Regions from separate parts of the Alteromonas naphthalenivorans genome, predicted to be linked through region 2. Evidence: predicted binding sites of a transcription regulator. Region 2 holds the regulator's gene; each other region holds the start of a gene.
What was found. The regulator LexA, encoded in region 2, represses DNA repair genes until DNA is damaged. The targets are predictions, from matches to a motif close to TACTGTATNNNNATACAGTA.
Positions count from the first base shown of each region.

Region 1: AMBT_RS19615 (YebG family protein) is a predicted target of LexA. The motif match lies at 1,941-1,960, and genes of this name have one in related genera.
Region 3: recA (recombinase RecA) is a predicted target of LexA. The motif match lies at 2,178-2,197, and genes of this name have one in related genera.
Region 4: imuA (translesion DNA synthesis-associated protein ImuA) is a predicted target of LexA. The motif match lies at 2,329-2,348, and genes of this name have one in related genera.

Region 1 is NC_015554.1:4,495,343-4,499,738, forward strand. It holds gene rpsF (30S ribosomal protein S6) at 1-246, opposite strand, end outside; gene AMBT_RS19610 (GAF domain-containing sensor histidine kinase) at 489-1,661, opposite strand; gene AMBT_RS19615 (YebG family protein) at 2,006-2,293, shown strand; gene AMBT_RS19620 (methyl-accepting chemotaxis protein) at 2,382-3,962, opposite strand; gene AMBT_RS19625 (sensor histidine kinase) at 4,112-4,396, opposite strand, start outside.
Region 2 is NC_015554.1:4,862,650-4,867,045, forward strand. It holds gene ctaD (cytochrome c oxidase subunit I) at 1-372, opposite strand, end outside; gene coxB (cytochrome c oxidase subunit II) at 382-1,557, opposite strand; gene lexA (transcriptional repressor LexA) at 2,141-2,767, opposite strand; gene AMBT_RS21300 (TonB-dependent receptor) at 2,924-4,396, opposite strand, start outside.
Region 3 is NC_015554.1:3,147,893-3,152,288, forward strand. It holds gene AMBT_RS13745 (ABC transporter ATP-binding protein) at 1-750, opposite strand, end outside; gene recA (recombinase RecA) at 965-2,002, opposite strand; gene AMBT_RS13755 (CinA family protein) at 2,266-2,754, opposite strand; gene mutS (DNA mismatch repair protein MutS) at 3,061-4,396, shown strand, end outside.
Region 4 is NC_015554.1:4,206,053-4,210,448, forward strand. It holds gene AMBT_RS18420 (DUF885 domain-containing protein) at 1-1,725, shown strand, start outside; gene AMBT_RS18425 (hypothetical protein) at 1,725-2,240, shown strand; gene imuA (translesion DNA synthesis-associated protein ImuA) at 2,359-3,072, shown strand; gene AMBT_RS18435 (Y-family DNA polymerase) at 3,075-4,396, shown strand, end outside.

The DNA of each region.
Region 1 (4,396 bases), 370 kb from region 2:
GTCGTTGTAGCGGAAAGCATTTTCCAGCTCGTCAACAGCTTCAGCAGTCGCTTCAGCATTGATCAATACATAGTGGGCTTTGTGCAGCTTTTCAATTGGGTATGCCAATTGACGACGGCCCCAATCTTCTAAACGATGAATCTGACCATCGTTTTGCTTAAGAATAGTGGTATAACGTTCGATCATACCAGGTACTTGTTCACTCTGATCAGGGTGAACCATAAATACGATTTCGTAATGACGCATTATTGCTCCTTACGGTTGTAGCCTCGACAGTACAGCCAGACTGTATAGAGACAAGGAACCTAGTTAGGGTGGCTGTAAGGGCGCGGATTATACGCACATACCCGCTTTTGTACAAGCATTAATCACCGGAAAATTTTACATTTGTACGTGTTTTGATGAAATTTAGCTAGATACGCTAAATGATGGGGTAGCGGGGTTCATGGACGTTAAAAAAGGCTAAGCGCGAGGCTTAACCTTCATGCTTACAATGCTGCCTTAAATGAAAACACGGTTTCATTTTCATCTGAATGCACCATCAGACTCCCCTTATGGGCTTCCGCAATTTGCGAGGCGATAAACAATCCTAGACCTAATCCACCGGTCTTTTTGTTTTTTTCGTTTCGCCAAAATGGATGAAATAGCTTATCTATGACATCCGCACTTATTGGAGTGCCTCCGTTAGATACGCTTAATGTCAGTGTTTCTTCTTCGATATTCGCCATGACTTTGATAGGTTGCGCTGCATCGCCATGCACTATCGCATTAATCAGCAAGTTAGACAGCAACTGGCTGATACGCTCTGGGTCACATGAAAATGTGCCGTCTATAATGATATCCGCAAGTATCTCTCGGTCTGGATGCAGGCCCGAAAGTTCACTTACGGTGTGTACTAGTACACTTTTTAAATCACTTGCTGGTTTAACGTTTAATTGAATACCTTTGCCCATTTGACCATGCGTAAAGTCCATCACGCCACTAATGAGCCGCGTCATACGTTTAGCGCTATTATCCATTCGGGCCAGTACTTTTTGGGAAGTCGCATCGCTGGCGTGATCAACAAGAAAGTCGACCCCCATTTTAAGTGCCGACAAAGGTGTTCTTAAATCGTGGCCTAAAATGGCGATATATTGCTCTCGCAATTTAGCGGCAGCTTGCTCGCTGATGAGATCGGTTTCAACCGCAGCTAAACGATCGTCAACTTCCATTTGCCTCGATATTAACTCAGCAAACGACTTAATTTGACTTTCAATCTTATCTGTTTTTAAAACTGCAGGACGTGGATCTAAGCCGCATAATGTTCCAAAAAAATCGCCGTTTTGGTTGTAAATGGGAAATGAAAAGTAACTTTCAAAGCCATACATCTTAGGAATTTCACTTTGGCGATAAACATCATCTTTCTTTGCGTGTTCAATGACGATGGCTTTTGTAGATTTTCTGACTTGGCTACAAAACGTTGTTTTGATATCGAGTTGATCGCCCGGAATTAAATTGAAGTTCACTTGGTCATATACTGCGCACATTGTCCAGTTATCTTCTGTCACTCTGGCTACGCAGATAAAGCGAAGACCAGTGACATCTGATAACATTTTCATTATATGTGGTACAGCTTCTATCGATTGAATAGTGCGAATATCACGCTCAATTGAAGAACTCATTACTTCCTCTTTGTATCTAAGTCACCCATATCACGCCGACTGTCGGCACTCGATTTCCCGCTCTAGCAAGAAAGACTCTTGTGCCTAGTGATAAATTTACTGTTCTTCGTGGCTGTTTAACTAGCTACAGGCTGCAACCAATGTGAACGAAACCGGTAAATTTTTGAATATAGACATGACGATGTGAAAGCTGTTTTCCAACGTACGTTTTAAAATACATCCAAGCGTACTTGGTCACTATACTTAAGTTGTAAAAAAATAATATCAAAAAACTTTAAATACTGTTTATTTATCCAGTTAAATATTGTACAGTTTTATTGTCTATTCATTTAAGGGGACCTACCATGGCCATTACCACACAGTATGTTGTCACGCACAAAGGGGTAGAAAAATTGGTAACTACCGATAAAAAAGAAGCAGATCAGTACGATAAGATGCTCGACGCTGCCGACAACCTTGCTGAATACATTCAAGCAAAGGGCTTAGGCATTGACGATAGCATTGTTGAAGAACTCACAATTATGTTGTCGAAAAATAAAGACAAGGTGAGCAAGATTTTTAAAGGCGCGACAGCACAGAGTGTACTAGAAGATGAGAGTGCCGACGTAGTAAAGCTTAAAGCCAACGGATAAGCATAGCAGAAAAGCTCGGCGTGCTTTTAAGTGGAACGAACGTAAATAGAAAATGGTTCAAAGCACGCTAAAAAATAAACAGCACAGATTATCCTGTGCGTTTATCCGTGTTAAAACGAGCAATTAACCCGTTAACTTGATTTACGGTGTCACGAAGATCTCGACCCACTTTGAGCGAGGCTTCTGAAGACTTCTGCGTTTCTTCTGCACTATCAGCAACATCGACCAGCTGCTGATTAATATGCTCAGCCACGGTACTTTGTTCTTCTACAGCAGAAGACATTTCTACGGTAGCTGAGGCAATACCACTTACCGCATTATTGATTTCTTGTAGCGCGCCTCGGGTTTCTTCAACAATGGCACTACCGTGTTCAGCAGACACCAACCCTTCTGAAGATACCTTTACGGCCCGTTCTGTTCTATCAACAAGTTCTTGAATGATATTGTGAATTTTATCGGTGGACACCCGGGTTTTAGAAGCCAAGGTACGAACTTCATCGGCAACAACAGCAAAACCGCGTCCCTGCTCGCCAGCGCGGGCGGCTTCTATAGCGGCATTAAGTGCTAGCAGGTTTGTTTGATCAGCGATGCTAGAAATGATGCTAGCGGCTTCGCCTATATCACTGGTGGATTGGGCAAGCTCGGTAACCGTATCGGAAATCGACTCCACCGCGCCTTTTAATGACAGTATAGCCTGCATCGCTTCTTCAGCTTTGTCGTTACCCATTTGTACGTTAGTTGCGGCAGTTTTGGCACTAACAGCATTGCTCTCTACTCGCTCAGCCACTTCTTGAATAGCCTGACTCATTTGAGTTACCGCTGTGGCAATTTGCTGGGTGGCAAGATTTTGCTGAATAATCGTTTTGCTGGTTAGCTCGGCTTGGCTGTGAGTTGAAACCGCAATATCTTCCAACCCCTCAGATGCATCTTTGATGCGGGTCAACGCCGTGCGCGTACGCGCGAGTTCACAGCCTAACGCCAACTTAGCCTGAGCAATATAATCAACATCGGCATAATACGTTTGTGCCACGAGTTCATTACTATAACTAGCAGGGCTTAACGAAAGAAATTCCCGCCAATAGCTCCGACTTTTTGCCGATTGCCACGCCATCATAATCAGTAGCGCAATGAAAGTAACACCCAGGGGTACCAAACCCGCGGTAAAACCAATGGCTACCAATAATAATAAACTTACCACTATCATGGGTAACATGGGTGAAAGTGTTTGACCAAGCTTTGCAGCAAAGGGAATTGGCGATTTTCCTGCCGATAACCTGGCATATATAGCGGATGCTCGTGTTATTTCTTCATCGGCGGCATGAACCCTAACTGACTCATAACCCACCGCTTGCCCGTTTTCGTATACGGGAGTTACGAATGCTGACACCCAATAGTGGTCGCCGTTTTCTCTTCTATTTTTAACGAGTCCAGCCCAACTTTGACCCGACTCTAAAGTTCGCCACATTTCTTTAAACACACTTGAGGGCATATCCGGATGACGGATAATGTTGTGGTTTTTTCCTATCAGGTCTTCTCGATTGTACCCACTTGCCTCTACAAATTCGTCATTGCAGTGTTGTATGACACCCCGTTTGTCAGTGGAAGAGATAAGGCGGTAGTGAGAAGGGAATTTGTATTCGCGCTGGGTAACAGACTGATTTTTCTTCACTAATAAAATCCATTGCTATAGTGGTATCAAAGTAAATAGGAGAGCCCTATTCATCGGTAATTCATTAAAAGGGTAGACGATCATGGTAACAATTAATACTAAAGTAGAAAAAGAATTCGGTAATAATGAAGATTATACGAATAAAAAGATTACGCCAGTGGCAGGCGTACCTTAATTGTGGTGCCCTTATCGATTTCACTGGTCACTTCAAACTGGCCGCCGTGTTCTTCAATAATAGTCAGTGAAATAGACATACCAAGGCCGGTGCCATCACCAGGTGGTTTAGTGGTGAAAAAGGGGGTAAACATTTTGCCAATGACTTCCTCTGACATACCTTTGCCTTCGTCTTGCAACGTAATGACCGCCTCGCCTTCTAGGGATTCAACATCAAACTTAATGCATTTTCCTTCATCTGTGGCATAGATGGCGTTAGT
Region 2 (4,396 bases):
GTTATTCATTCGCGGCAGAGCCATGTCTGGTGCACCTATCATCATAGGAATTAGCCAGTTTGCAAGCCCCGTAAAGGCTGGCATTACCGCACCAAATACCATGATAAGGCCGTGCACAGTCGTCATTTGATTAAAGAAGTTTGGCACAACAATTTGTAATCCAGGCTGAAATAGCTCAGCACGGATCACCATGGCCATGGCACCACCAATCAAAAACATGATAAAGGCGAACCATAAATACAAGGTGCCTATATCTTTGTGGTTAGTGGTAAACAGCCATCGGGTTATTCCTTTTGGAATATGACTATGATAGTCATGATCTTCGTGATGCGCCGAGGTATCCGGCGCAATGACATCAGTTGCTTTACTCATTACGCACTCCTAGTTCCCATTAACGACGGCGTTAACATCTTTAGCCTGCACCATATCACCCGTGTTATTGCCCCACGCATTTCGTTCGTAGGTCACCACAGCCGCAATGTCTTTCAGGCTTAGCATTTTTCCGAACGCCTGCATGGCTGTGCCGGTTTTACCGTTTAACACAATATCGATATGTGCAGTTTGGTCTTCAAGCACCATCTCACTGCCTTTAAGCGCAGGGAAAACGCCGGGTAGCCCCTCGCCGTTAGGCATATGGCAAGCCGCACAAGTAGCGTTGTAAACCCGCTTGCCTTCATCCATAAGTTCATCCATCGACATATTCATCGACAGTAAACGCTGCTCTTCTTCTTTCGCTTGGCGAGCGGCTTCTTCTTGTTCATTCATCCAAGCATCAAATTCGGCAGGCTCTTTAGCAATGACCACAACCGGCATAAAGCCATGATCTTTTCCGCAAAGCTCGGCACACTGTCCACGATAAATACCAGGCTCGTTCACCTTTGCCCAAGACTCATTAATAAACCCTGGATTAGCATCTTTTTTCACTGCAAAGTCCGGTACCCACCACGAGTGAATAACGTCATCAGAGGTAATAAGAAAGCGCACTTTTTGCCCTGTGGGGATTACCAACGGGCGGTCGACTTCCAACAGATAGTTCGCGCCTTTTTCGAATTTATTTTCAATTTGCTCTCGCTGCGTCGCCATTAACGAATAGAACTCAACGTCTCTGTCCATATACCGGTAATGCCACTTCCACTGGGAACCAGTAACGACAACGGTAAGATCGGGTTCGCTGGTATCTTCCATCGCTATAAGGGTTTTAGCGGCAGGAATAGCCATAAGAATAAGAATGATGAAAGGCACTACTGTCCATGCAATTTCCACTTTTACATTTTCATGGAAGTGAGCGGGCTTAGCGCCTCTGGATTTACGGTGCAAGTACATTGAGGCAAACATAACCCCGAAAACCGCAACAGCGATTGCGATACAGATAAAGAACATCAACATATGCAGGTCGTATACTTGACCACTTATGTCTGTTGCGCCTCGCCGCAAATTAATGGAAGAGCCTTCGCCCGTTGCTGCATCAGCAAACAGTAGTGGCGAAGTAAGCAAAAGTGGAAGCCCGTAAAGCCACTTTGTCGCTTGTGTCGCCGCTTGTGTCGTTACTCGTTTCACTCAACACCTCCGTTATAACAGAAGCATTAACGCAATAGATGCGCTGCGCTTCTGGCAACTGATACCCGAAATCCAACTCTTAACTTAACTGCCCAGCATTAGTTGTAAAACAAAGTTACAGCTATTGTTATTATTTTGTTAAAAACAGTATAAGAATTGCTCAATAAAACGCACAAGTCTAGTCTTTTCTAAGAAAAAACAATTGCAGCGTTTAATTTTTAATCAACGTGGTATGACAGAGAAGTGAATGACGTCACAGCGTATGGACGTTACACCGGTATTTAGCGAGCCTGTTTGAAACGCTCATTTTGAACGAGATGGGCAAATAGAAGCAGCCAATAAGTTGCTTATTATCAAAAGCTAGTTACGCACTTATGATTGCTTTTCAAACAAAACAGATAACTAAAATAGCGCGAGTTAGCACTAAAAAAGGTGACATAAATAGGATAAAATATGTGGGAGCGGTATTTGGTGGCTTTTGAGGAATTTCTTAGGCTTAACTACGATTATTGTGTAAGCAAGGTATGGTAAACATACAAAAAAGCGGCCTATAAGCCGCTTTCTTTACTAAATAGCTAAAAGGTTACATCCAATCAGCATTTCGAATAACACCAACGGCAATTCCTTCAATGGAAAAAGGCTCTGACGCTAAGTCGACTTTAATCGGTGAAAATTCATCATTTTCAGCGTGAAGTAATACTTCGCGACCACGCTTTTCAAGGCGTTTAACAGTAACGTCTTCATCGACACGTGCTACTACCACCTGCCCATTATGGACGTCCGTCGTGCGGTGCACGGCTAACAAGTCACCATCCAGTATACCAATGTCTTTCATACTCATACCGCTTACACGAAGTAAGAAGTCGGCGTGAGGCTGAAACAGGGCAGGGTCGACCTTATAATGAGACTCTATATGCTCTTGCGCTAGAATCGGCTCGCCCGCAGCCACGCGACCAATAAGAGGTAGACCTTCTTCTTCAGGGGTTTCATCTTCAAGAGGAATATTCAACTTAATACCACGAGAAGTGCCTGGAAGTATTTCGATGACGCCTTTACGGGCCAACGCTTTTAAATGTTCTTCAGCGGCATTCGCAGAACGAAAACCTAAATGACGGGCAATTTCTGCACGGGTAGGCGGCATGCCAGTTTCGAGCATCGTTGTTTTTATAAGCTCGAGAACTTCTGTTTGTCTTGCTGTGAGTGGGCGCATAAAAGACCTGTCTGTCTATACAGTTCCTGTAAGTATATACACCTAAAAGGAAATGACAAGCACAAAGCTCTGCAAAGCAATTTTTTTTCATCGGCCTAACCACAACGAAAAAGCGGCCATCAAAGCCGCTTTATTTATCACTACCATTCAGCGTGACTAAAACTTATATTGCAAACTCACACGCGCATTAAGCGGCTCGCCGGTAGCAATATTGTTGTCGTTGTGTGCTGACGGGAAATAGTCTTCATCGAATACGTTTTCCACGTTTAGCTGAATTTTAACGTCTTCGCTGTAATCGTAATACACTGCAGCGTCTACGCGAACAAAGTCAGGTAGTTCAACGGTATTATTTAAAGAGGCATACTGCTCAGATTGATAAATCACGCCTAATGCAACACGCCACTTATCGTTAACTTCATACTGGTTCCATAACGTCAGCATGTGTTCTGGTAGCTGTGCTAAGTCGCGATTTGCCAGTGCGCCGTCTACAATGCGGCCCATTTCTTCGCCATCAAGGTTGCTATACCCAGCATTTATTACCCAACGCTCTGAAAGCTTGCCCACCACCTGCACTTCAAAACCTTTGGTTTCGGTGCCAGTTAAAATAGACGCTTCTGGGTTGTTAGGATCCTGCGCTGTGCCGTTTTCACGTTCAACTTCAAATGCCGCCGCGGTTACGCTAAGTGAGTCAGAGAAATTCCATTTAACGCCAATTTCTTTGTTTTCAAATTCTTCAGCTTCCAGCGCTTGGCTTGTAAGCGACAGGGAAAGGAATTGATCACCTGAACGAGGTAAAAACGATTTGCTGTAACTGGCGTAAATCGAAACTGATTCTGCAGGCTTGTAAATTAGGCCTGCACGAGGAGACACTTGTGAATCAGAGCTCGAAAGAAAACCACTGTTACCATCGTCGGCACCGTTAGCTACTTCAATACTGTCTACCACATCGATATCAAAATTATCGTAGCGAAGACCGGCAACCACAATCCAATTCTCGTTAAGCTTAATTTCATCTTGCACGAACGCTGAGGTAAAGGTGACGTCTGACGCACGATCTCTTACTGGGTCCGTCAGCGTCATTGAAGGAATAACCAATGGGTCGCTAAACACAAAGGATACTTGGTCGTCTTGGCTGTCTGCAAAAAATGCATCACGACGAGTATTTTCTGTATCTTGGCTACCGTACTCCATTCCTGTTAGTAAGGTATGGTTGATATCACCTGTCGCAAATTGCCCGATAAGGTTCAATTGAACCAACGCATTCTCACGAGTAGTGGTATCGCGATAACCGTCTAACGTAACCGTACCTGCATCAGCGTCAAAATTAACGGGGTACAAGTTTTGATAAGCTTTGTCATAGTCAGCAAACTGAACGGTACCGTTCAAGTTCCAACTCTGCGATAGTGCATGATCAACACGAACACGGGCAATATGTGCTTCAAGGGTAGTATTGTTGAAATCTGGATCACCAAAGTAGGTGTCGTCATAGCCTTCTAGCGGCGCACCATCTAATGAAGGTATACCTCTATCGACTAAACGGTCATCGTTTACGTATTCGTAAGATGCAACCACCGTGGTGTCGTCGTTAGCCATCCATGTATAGGTGGGGTTAATGGCGTAACGTTCACC
Region 3 (4,396 bases), 1.7 Mb from region 2:
GCTTTTATGCATTTGTCCGTCAGATAGCGCACTAAAAGCGGCAAGGGAATCGTTAAATACACTTTCGCCTTGATTGATCACCGTTACACGGTCGCAAAGCATTTGAACTTCATCCAAATGATGGGTAGAAAAAATAACTGGCGTTCCTTTATCTTTAAGGCGCTGAATAAAGTCCATCACTGTTGAGGTGGCCATAATATCTAAGCCTGTAGTAGGCTCATCAAGCACAACTAAGGAAGGTTCATGAATAACAGCGCGGGCAATGGCTGTTTTTTGTTTCATACCAGATGAGAAGTTTTCTGCGCGTCTATCTAAAAAGCTCTGCATGTCGAGTAAGTCAGCCATTTCTTCAATACGTGCAGAAATTATCGATTTAGTAATGCCATGTAATTCGCCAAAATAAGCAATATTTTCTCGCCCAGTCAGTCTGCCATATAAACCAGTTGAGCTAGACAGAAACCCTATTTTTTTACGCGCAATTATTGGGTTGGCTAGCACGTCTTCACCATCAATTACCACGGTGCCGCTATCTGGCTTAAGTGCGGTTGAAAGCATGCGTAATGTAGTGGTTTTTCCTGCTCCATTAGGGCCAAGCAAACCAAGCACTTCTCCTTGACCACATGAAAACGATACATCCTTCACTGATTGAAAGTAGCGCCCTTTTAATCGTGGATCCTTTTTCTCTTGCTCACTTAGCTTTTTGGGGTTCTCCACCTCAAAGCGTTTAGCAAGACTAGATATATCAATCATTATCCCTTCCCTTTTTTTATTATTTAAATCGAATGCTTACAGTACTAGTCTTTGCCTTTCTATTTTTATTACAGCTTTACTGTTTTTTTATTTTAATTCAATCCAAGATATAGAATTAAAGTGTTAAGAAGTATGTTTTTTGAACACAAAAAAGCCCACCATTTGGTGGGCTTTTAAATAACACAAATGCGCTATTTTATAGTCAGTTTAGTCGCTACTGCTGATCATCTTCTGCAGCAGGTGCTTCTTCTACTTTCACTGTCTTAGGTAAAAGTAGCTCAGCGCGAATTTGTTTTTCAATCTCATCGGCAATAGCTGGGTTTTCTTTTAGGAACTTCATTACGTTCGCTTTACCCTGACCGATACGATCACCTTTGTAGCTGTACCAAGCACCGGCCTTATCAACCAATTTCTGCTTAACACCTAAGTCGATAAGCTCAGCTTCTTTACTTATACCTTCGCCGTAGCGAATCATGAATTCAGCTTGCTTAAATGGCGGTGCTACTTTGTTTTTCACTACTTTAACGCGAGTTTCGTTACCTACTACCTCATCGCCTTCTTTGACCGCACCGATACGGCGGATATCTAAACGTACTGAAGAGTAGAACTTAAGTGCGTTACCACCAGTTGTTGTTTCTGGGCTTCCGAACATTACACCAATTTTCATACGAATTTGGTTAATGAAGATACACAAGGTATTTGAACGCTTGATGTTACCTGTGAGTTTACGCAATGCTTGCGACATTAATCGCGCTTGCAAACCAACGTGTGAGTCACCCATGTCACCTTCAATTTCCGCTTTTGGCGTAAGGGCAGCAACCGAGTCAACAATAACGACATCAACACCGCCAGAACGAACCAGCATGTCACAAATTTCAAGCGCTTGTTCACCCGTATCAGGCTGAGAAACTAAAAGCTCATCGATGTTTACACCTAGCTTCGACGCGTAAATTGGATCAAGTGCGTGCTCAGCATCTACGAAGGCACAAGTTTTACCATTCTTTTGAGCCTCTGCAATTACCTGCAAGGTAAGTGTCGTTTTACCCGAGGCTTCAGGTCCGTAAATTTCTACCACACGACCACATGGCAAGCCGCCTATGCCCAAAGCAATATCAATGGTGAGTGAACCAGTAGAGATAGCCTCAATGTCCATCGCTTGGTTGTCGCCTAAACGCATAATAGCGCCTTTACCGAACTGCTTTTCAATTTGCCCAAGTGCGGCACTTAAAGCTTTAGATCTATTACTGTCCACGTCAATATCCTCTAGGATTAGCGGTTAAATTCTTTAGTTGGTGATGTCTTTGTTGAAGCTGCCTTTGCTATTTATACTAACTATCTTTACTAACAGTATTATTCATCCATACAGCTAGCATTCATTGCATCAACATTTGCTTACCGACACCTTACCAAGTGTTGCGTGCATTCTATACTGTACAAGCATACAGTTTCAACCTGAGTTTTCATTTTATTTTGCTTGTTGGGTTCTTATTAGTAGCATCTTAGATGATCGTCTGTTCAATCAGCCAACATCGCCAATAGATGGGTAATCGCAAATTCTATTGCATGCAGACGAACAGTCTCGCGGTCTCCAGCAAAAACCTGCTTAATCGTTTCTGATTTAGCACCACAGATAAACCCAAACCAAACTGTACCCACAGGCTTTTCTTCGCTGCCGCCACCTGGGCCTGCAATTCCACTTACGGTTACCACAACATTCGCGTCGCTCTTGTACTTAACGCCCGCCGCCATTTCTCCAACGGTCTGCATCGACACCGCACCATGCGCATTGAGGGTTTCTGGTTTCACACCTAGTTCACGCATTTTAGCGTCGTTTGAATACGTCACCCAACTTTGGTTAAACCAGTCTGAACTGCCAGCAATACTGGTAAAGGCGAACGCAACGCCGCCTCCGGTGCAAGACTCTGCGCTTGAAACCGTCCAGCTTTTACGGCGAAGCGCATTACCCAACGCGGTCACCATCTCTGTTGTATTGTCAGATACCATGAATGTCCTTTATTGCTATCAGCGCTATCATCAGCATCGGCCGTTGAAGCATTAATTTGAAGCATTAAGCTGTGCCGATGTACTCATTGGTGAGAGCTACCACTTAACTAATGAGTTCAGGAAATGGTTGAAAATTCCATACTCGTATCAATAATACACAGCAAATACGAAAAGCGATTATTTTAGCACTCCTGCTCTTTTAATCACTCTTCTGTTAATAATTCTTCTGTTAATATAACAAATTGAGTTATCGCAAGTAGCAGCAATAAAAAAAGCACGAGGCATTTTTTGGAATCACACACTCCTATGATGCGCCAGTATTTAACGATAAAGGCGCAGCACCCTAACATTCTTATGTTTTACCGTATGGGCGACTTTTATGAGTTGTTTTTCGACGATGCCAAGAAAGCCGCAGAACTGCTTGATATATCATTAACCGCACGGGGCAAATCCGGTGGCGATCCTATTCCTATGGCTGGCGTTCCTTACCACGCGGTTGAAAGCTATTTAGCCCGGTTGGTGAAAATGGGCGAGTCGGTAGCGATTTGCGAACAAGTTGGCGACCCAGCTACAAGCAAAGGCCCTGTAGAGCGCCAAGTCCAGCGCATTGTTACCCCAGGTACGGTTACCGATGAAGCCTTATTAGAAGAACGCCGCGATAATGTACTAGCGGCAGTTTGCGGCCACAGTATGCATTACGGCGTGGCTACATTAGATGTAACCAGTGGCCGGTTTGTAGTGGTCGAGTGCGACACTGACGATGCCTTGTTAGGTGAACTACAACGAATTAATCCTGCTGAACTACTCTATCCTGAAGGCTTTGAAAGCTTACCCTTGATTGAACAGCGTAAAGGCTTGCGTCGGCGGCCCGAGTGGGAATTCGATATCGATACCGCCACCGAACAATTAACCGCTCAGTTTCAAACGAAAGAACTGGCGGGGTTTGGGGTATCAGATTTAACCAAAGGCATTGGCGCCGCCGGTTGTGTGCTTCAATATGTGAAAGATACCCAGCGTACAGCCCTTCCCCATATTCGCCGTATTCAAAAAGAACAGCAAGACAGCCGCGTACAATTAGATGCAGCTACCCGCAGAAATCTAGAGCTTACCCACAATTTAGCCGGCGGCATTGAAAATACCCTGTTTAGCGTGATGGATACGACCACTACCGCCATGGGTAGCCGGTTACTACAACGCTATATTCACTCGCCTATTACCGATCAACACGAATTACATAACCGTCAAGATGCCATTGAAGCACTTATCGACAATGAGCCAGATGCTATTCGCGGTCATTTAAAAACGATTGGCGATATTGAACGCATAATGGCACGTTTGGCATTGCGTTCAGCAAGGCCTAGGGATTTCGCTAGACTTAAAAACGCGTTGAATACCCTACCCGACCTTCAAGAAGCGTTGGGGGCGTATAACGTTGCACAGCTAAATGAATTAAAACAGGCCGTCAGTACTTACCCAGAACTACAAGCTTTATTAAATAACGCTATTATCGATAACCCGCCTGTGGTTATTCGCGATGGCGGGGTTATTGCTGAAGGCTTTAATAGCGAATTAGATGAGCTTCGAAAATTGTCTCAAGGTGCTACTGATTATCTTGACGCCATGGAGCAACGCGAACGTGAAC
Region 4 (4,396 bases), 660 kb from region 2:
GCTCTGATTAGCTTTACCTCATTGGCAAACACCAATGAGGATAAGTCATTTTATGCGTTGTTAGATGAAATTTGGGAATATGAGATTAGTGTTTCCCCACTTCTAGCCTCAAGACAAGGTGATAATTCGCAAAATAACAAGCTACCCGATATTTCACCAGAAGGATTGGCAACACAAGATCAACAATGGCAAGCGTACCGTAAAGCGTTGGAAGCGTATTCTAAGGAAAACCTATCTGATGATGCGTTTATTTCCTTACTTATGCAGCAATATCGGCTAGAGAACTATATTAGCCAATATCACTTTCGCGCTTATCTTGTCCCCATAAACTCCGAATACGGTTTTCATGGTGCCATGGCATCATTGCCAAATTTGTCTGCATTTAAAAGCGAGAATGATTACCAAGCATATATATCTCGTTTGCATGCACTAAAACCCTACTTTGAACAGCAAATTGCCTATATGCGTCAAGGCCTAGAAGAAGGTTATACCCAACCTAAGGTGGTCCTTGAAGGTTTCGAAAATGCGGTAGCCGCCTATATTCTGGACGACCCAAAGAAGAGTGGGTTCTACAGCCCATTTACACGATTTCCCAAACATATAGATGCCTCGCAACAAGCAGCTTTAGCTCAACAGGGCCAAAAAGCCATCACCATCAGCGTTTTTCCTGCTTACCAAGCATTTTATGACTTTATGGTTGATGAGTATATTCCTGGCGCCCGAGCCGCCATTGCTGCTAACGAGTGGCCTGATGGCAAAGCTTATTACGCCAATCGCGCTAAGCATTATACTACAACAGATATGAGCCCTGAAGACATTCACACCCTTGGCTTAAAAGAAGTGAAGCGCATTCGCACAGAAATGCAAAGCGTAGTAGATAGCCTTAATTTCGATGGCAGTATTGATGAATTCATTACCTTTTTACGTGAAGATCCGCAATTTTATGCCACCAGCGCAGAAGAGCTGCTTAAAGAGGCCTCTTTTATAGCGAAAAAGATGGACGCAAAATTACCCTCACTCTTTGAATACTTGCCTCGCACACCTTATGGTGTAGCGCCGGTTCCCGATAATATCGCCCCTAAGTACACCACGGGTCGTTATATTCATCCTAGCCGTGACGATCAACCTGGTTACTATTGGGTAAATACTTATGCGCTAGATAAGCGCCCGCTTTATGCCCTTCCAGCACTAACATTGCACGAAGCAGTACCTGGGCATCATTTACAAATATCTTTAGCGGCGGAATTAGAAAATTTACCCATGGTTCGTCGTAACACTTATATTTCGGCCTTTGGTGAAGGTTGGGGTTTGTATTCTGAATTTTTAGGAATTGAAGCAGGCATTTATGAAGACCCCTATGATAATTTCGGCCGCCTAAGCTATGAAATGTGGCGTGCGTGTCGTCTTGTAGTAGATACCGGCATGCACACCATGGGATGGAGCCGAGATAGAGCGGTTGATTTCATGATGTCCAATACGGCTTTATCAGAGCATAATGTGAATACTGAAATTGACCGATACATATCATGGCCAGCCCAAGCCTTATCTTATAAAATCGGTGAAATTAAAATAAAGGCGCTGCGTGAAAAGGCTGAGGTTGCACTTGGGCAGCATTTCGATGTGCGCAAATTTCACCGAGCAGTTTTAGAAAATGGATCTATACCCCTCTTTATTTTAGAGCAAAAAATTAATCAATTCATAGAAGAACAAAAGGCGGCGATGTAATGATATTTGCATTTGGGATCATAGGGCTACTTGTCCTGTTTTTGATTTATCTGGCACTTCGTGTACAAACGCTGCAACGAGAGCTTACGCTTACACGTTCATCAGCAAAACAAAGTGGTAATAAAGTTAATCATGCTTATAAAAACTTAGTGCTAGTGACAGATGCCTTAGAAAAAACGTATGCCGCTCGCATTGAAAGTGCTTACAAAAGCCGCTTGATAAGTCAACAACAACATACGGCTCTTATGCCGCTTATGCTTAACTTCTCAAGTATTGTAATGGCCTGCTGTGAAAAAGGCGCTACGCTAGAAGAAGCATTAGATTCTGCATTAAGCAGCACCGATGTATCGCAAAGTGATGTACGAGACGTGATTAAAGAAATGCCAGGCCCCATTCGGATGGCATGGTCTAAAAACAGCGCTGATGGCTTTATAGCGGCCTGCCAATTAATTACTAGCTCGGTTGGCGGAAACACTAAAAAAAGCCCTACCAGTAACGATGCCAGCACAGCGTAAAAATTTAAGTAATTTTTTCAGATAGTTAGATGTCTTCTCAGCGTTAACTATTCGCCTCATCTTGAAAAGACAAACCTCTACACTATAATGCTGTACATATATACAGTATTATAGTGTTATGAATATTCCTATATCACCCATTAATGAAACTCGTTCAAAAGCGGCGCTTTTTGATAAGCACCCTCATATATGGCGAGCTCGAGAGAAGCCTATAAGCGAAAACAAGTTTTTGCTGGGTACTCGTGTTTTAGATGAGGCTCTGCACGGTGGTATCGCAACTTCCGGAGTAGTCAGAATTGCGTCATTAACCGGTATTGGGGAAATCACGCTTTTTAAACAAGTTTTAACTACACATCGGGCGCACAAACTGCGTGTGTTTATAAAACCACCCGCTCAGCTCCAAGCACCTTGGTTAAGCGGCTTAGGCGTAGACTTAGAACAAGTCATTGTCGTGCTTCCAAAAACAGATCAAGAAGCCTTGTGGGCAGCAGAGCAATGCTTAAAAAGTGCAGCTTGTCATTGCGTATTGCTTTGGAATAACACTATGAATGCAAAAGCAGCTCGGCGCTTACAAGTGGCTGCATCGCATAACGATACCCTATGCTTACTTTTTACTTCCCCTCATCAACAAGGGGCTTCTTTTCCAATTGCTCTTGATTTAAGTCTGCATATACGTGATGCGCAATTGGTTGTTAATATCATTAAGCAGCGTCATGGATGGCCCGTATCGAATATTGTGATCCCCCATTCTTGGACCCCTAACAACCACGCCATTCAATCGGCTATGCAGAATAATAAGAAAACCGAGCCAACATTACACTCGGTGATTTAATCATGCTATGGGCTTATTTTTACTGCTATCAGTTAACCCTTGATGCCTATAAAAAAGATGGCGGCGCCACCGACTGTGAAATTCCTGTTGTGGTTTATCAGGAACAAGGCAACCAAGTAGTACAAGCTAATTCGCAGGCTATTAAAGAAGGAATTGAATGTGGTCAAGGGCTTGCACAAGCTGCTGCGCTTTGTCCACACGTGCACATTCTTGGATTTAACCGTGACACCGAAAAGGAGACGCTTCTATTTCTTGCACATCGGTTATACCCACTGGCATCAGATATTGTAATTGATGCTCATAACGCCATCGCCATTCGACTTGATAATTTACTGCAGTATTACGGTGGCCTTAACGCTTTATGGCATGTACTTATAAACGAACTACATTCTGCGGGTATTCACTATTACTTCGCCACAGCATGGGGGGTGGAGGCAGCTCGCCTTCTCGCTCACAATAAAACAAACCGCTATACCGATAATAAAGAAAGCATAATATTACTATTGTCACGGTGTAGGCTAGAGCAGACCTCGCTTGATTCAAAAACCATCGCCACACTTGCTAAAGTAGGTGTTAGGCAGGTAGGCCAACTGCTTAAACTTCCTGTTCATGAACTTGGACAGCGCTTCTCAAACGATACTATTCGTTATTTAACCGCCCTGAGGGGGGAAACCTTTCCCAAATACGTTTTATTCAGGCCATCGATAAGCTTCAAGCAGTTAAAAAATTTATCGTTTGAAGTGGAAAACACTCAACACTTATTGCCGAGCATTAAAGCGCTACTAATTTCGTTAGAACACTACTTACGCGCACGCAATTTACTCACGTCATCTATACTTTTTCAGGTGCATTTTAGAGAAGCAGAGCCTTTATCTATAGCGGTTAATGGTGCTATGCCTTTTGCCACGCAGAAAGACTGGTTAGCGCTGGTTGAGCTTAAAGTTGAGTCCCTTCTACTGCCCGAGCCCGCTATCGCTATATCCCTAACCTGCCAGCAATTTGAGCCCATTGAAAACGATGGGAATAATTTTTTTTCCCATCGATTTACCTCAGTGGCACAAAAGCAACTTGTTGGAAGGTTAAAAGCCAAATTAGGCGACAACAGCACGCTTCACCCTAAAGCTGGAAACAGTCATACCTTTGAAGGCATGACAGTCAATCAAGTAGAGGAAATTACACCTGCTTATACCGCTGATATCATTCCGACATTTTTGTTTGAGCGCCCCATGCCCCTAAATCTACCAACACGTATTTGCTTTGGCCCTATACGACTTCAAACGCAATGGTGGAGTAGCGCTGCTAGCCAGAAAGATTATTTTATAGC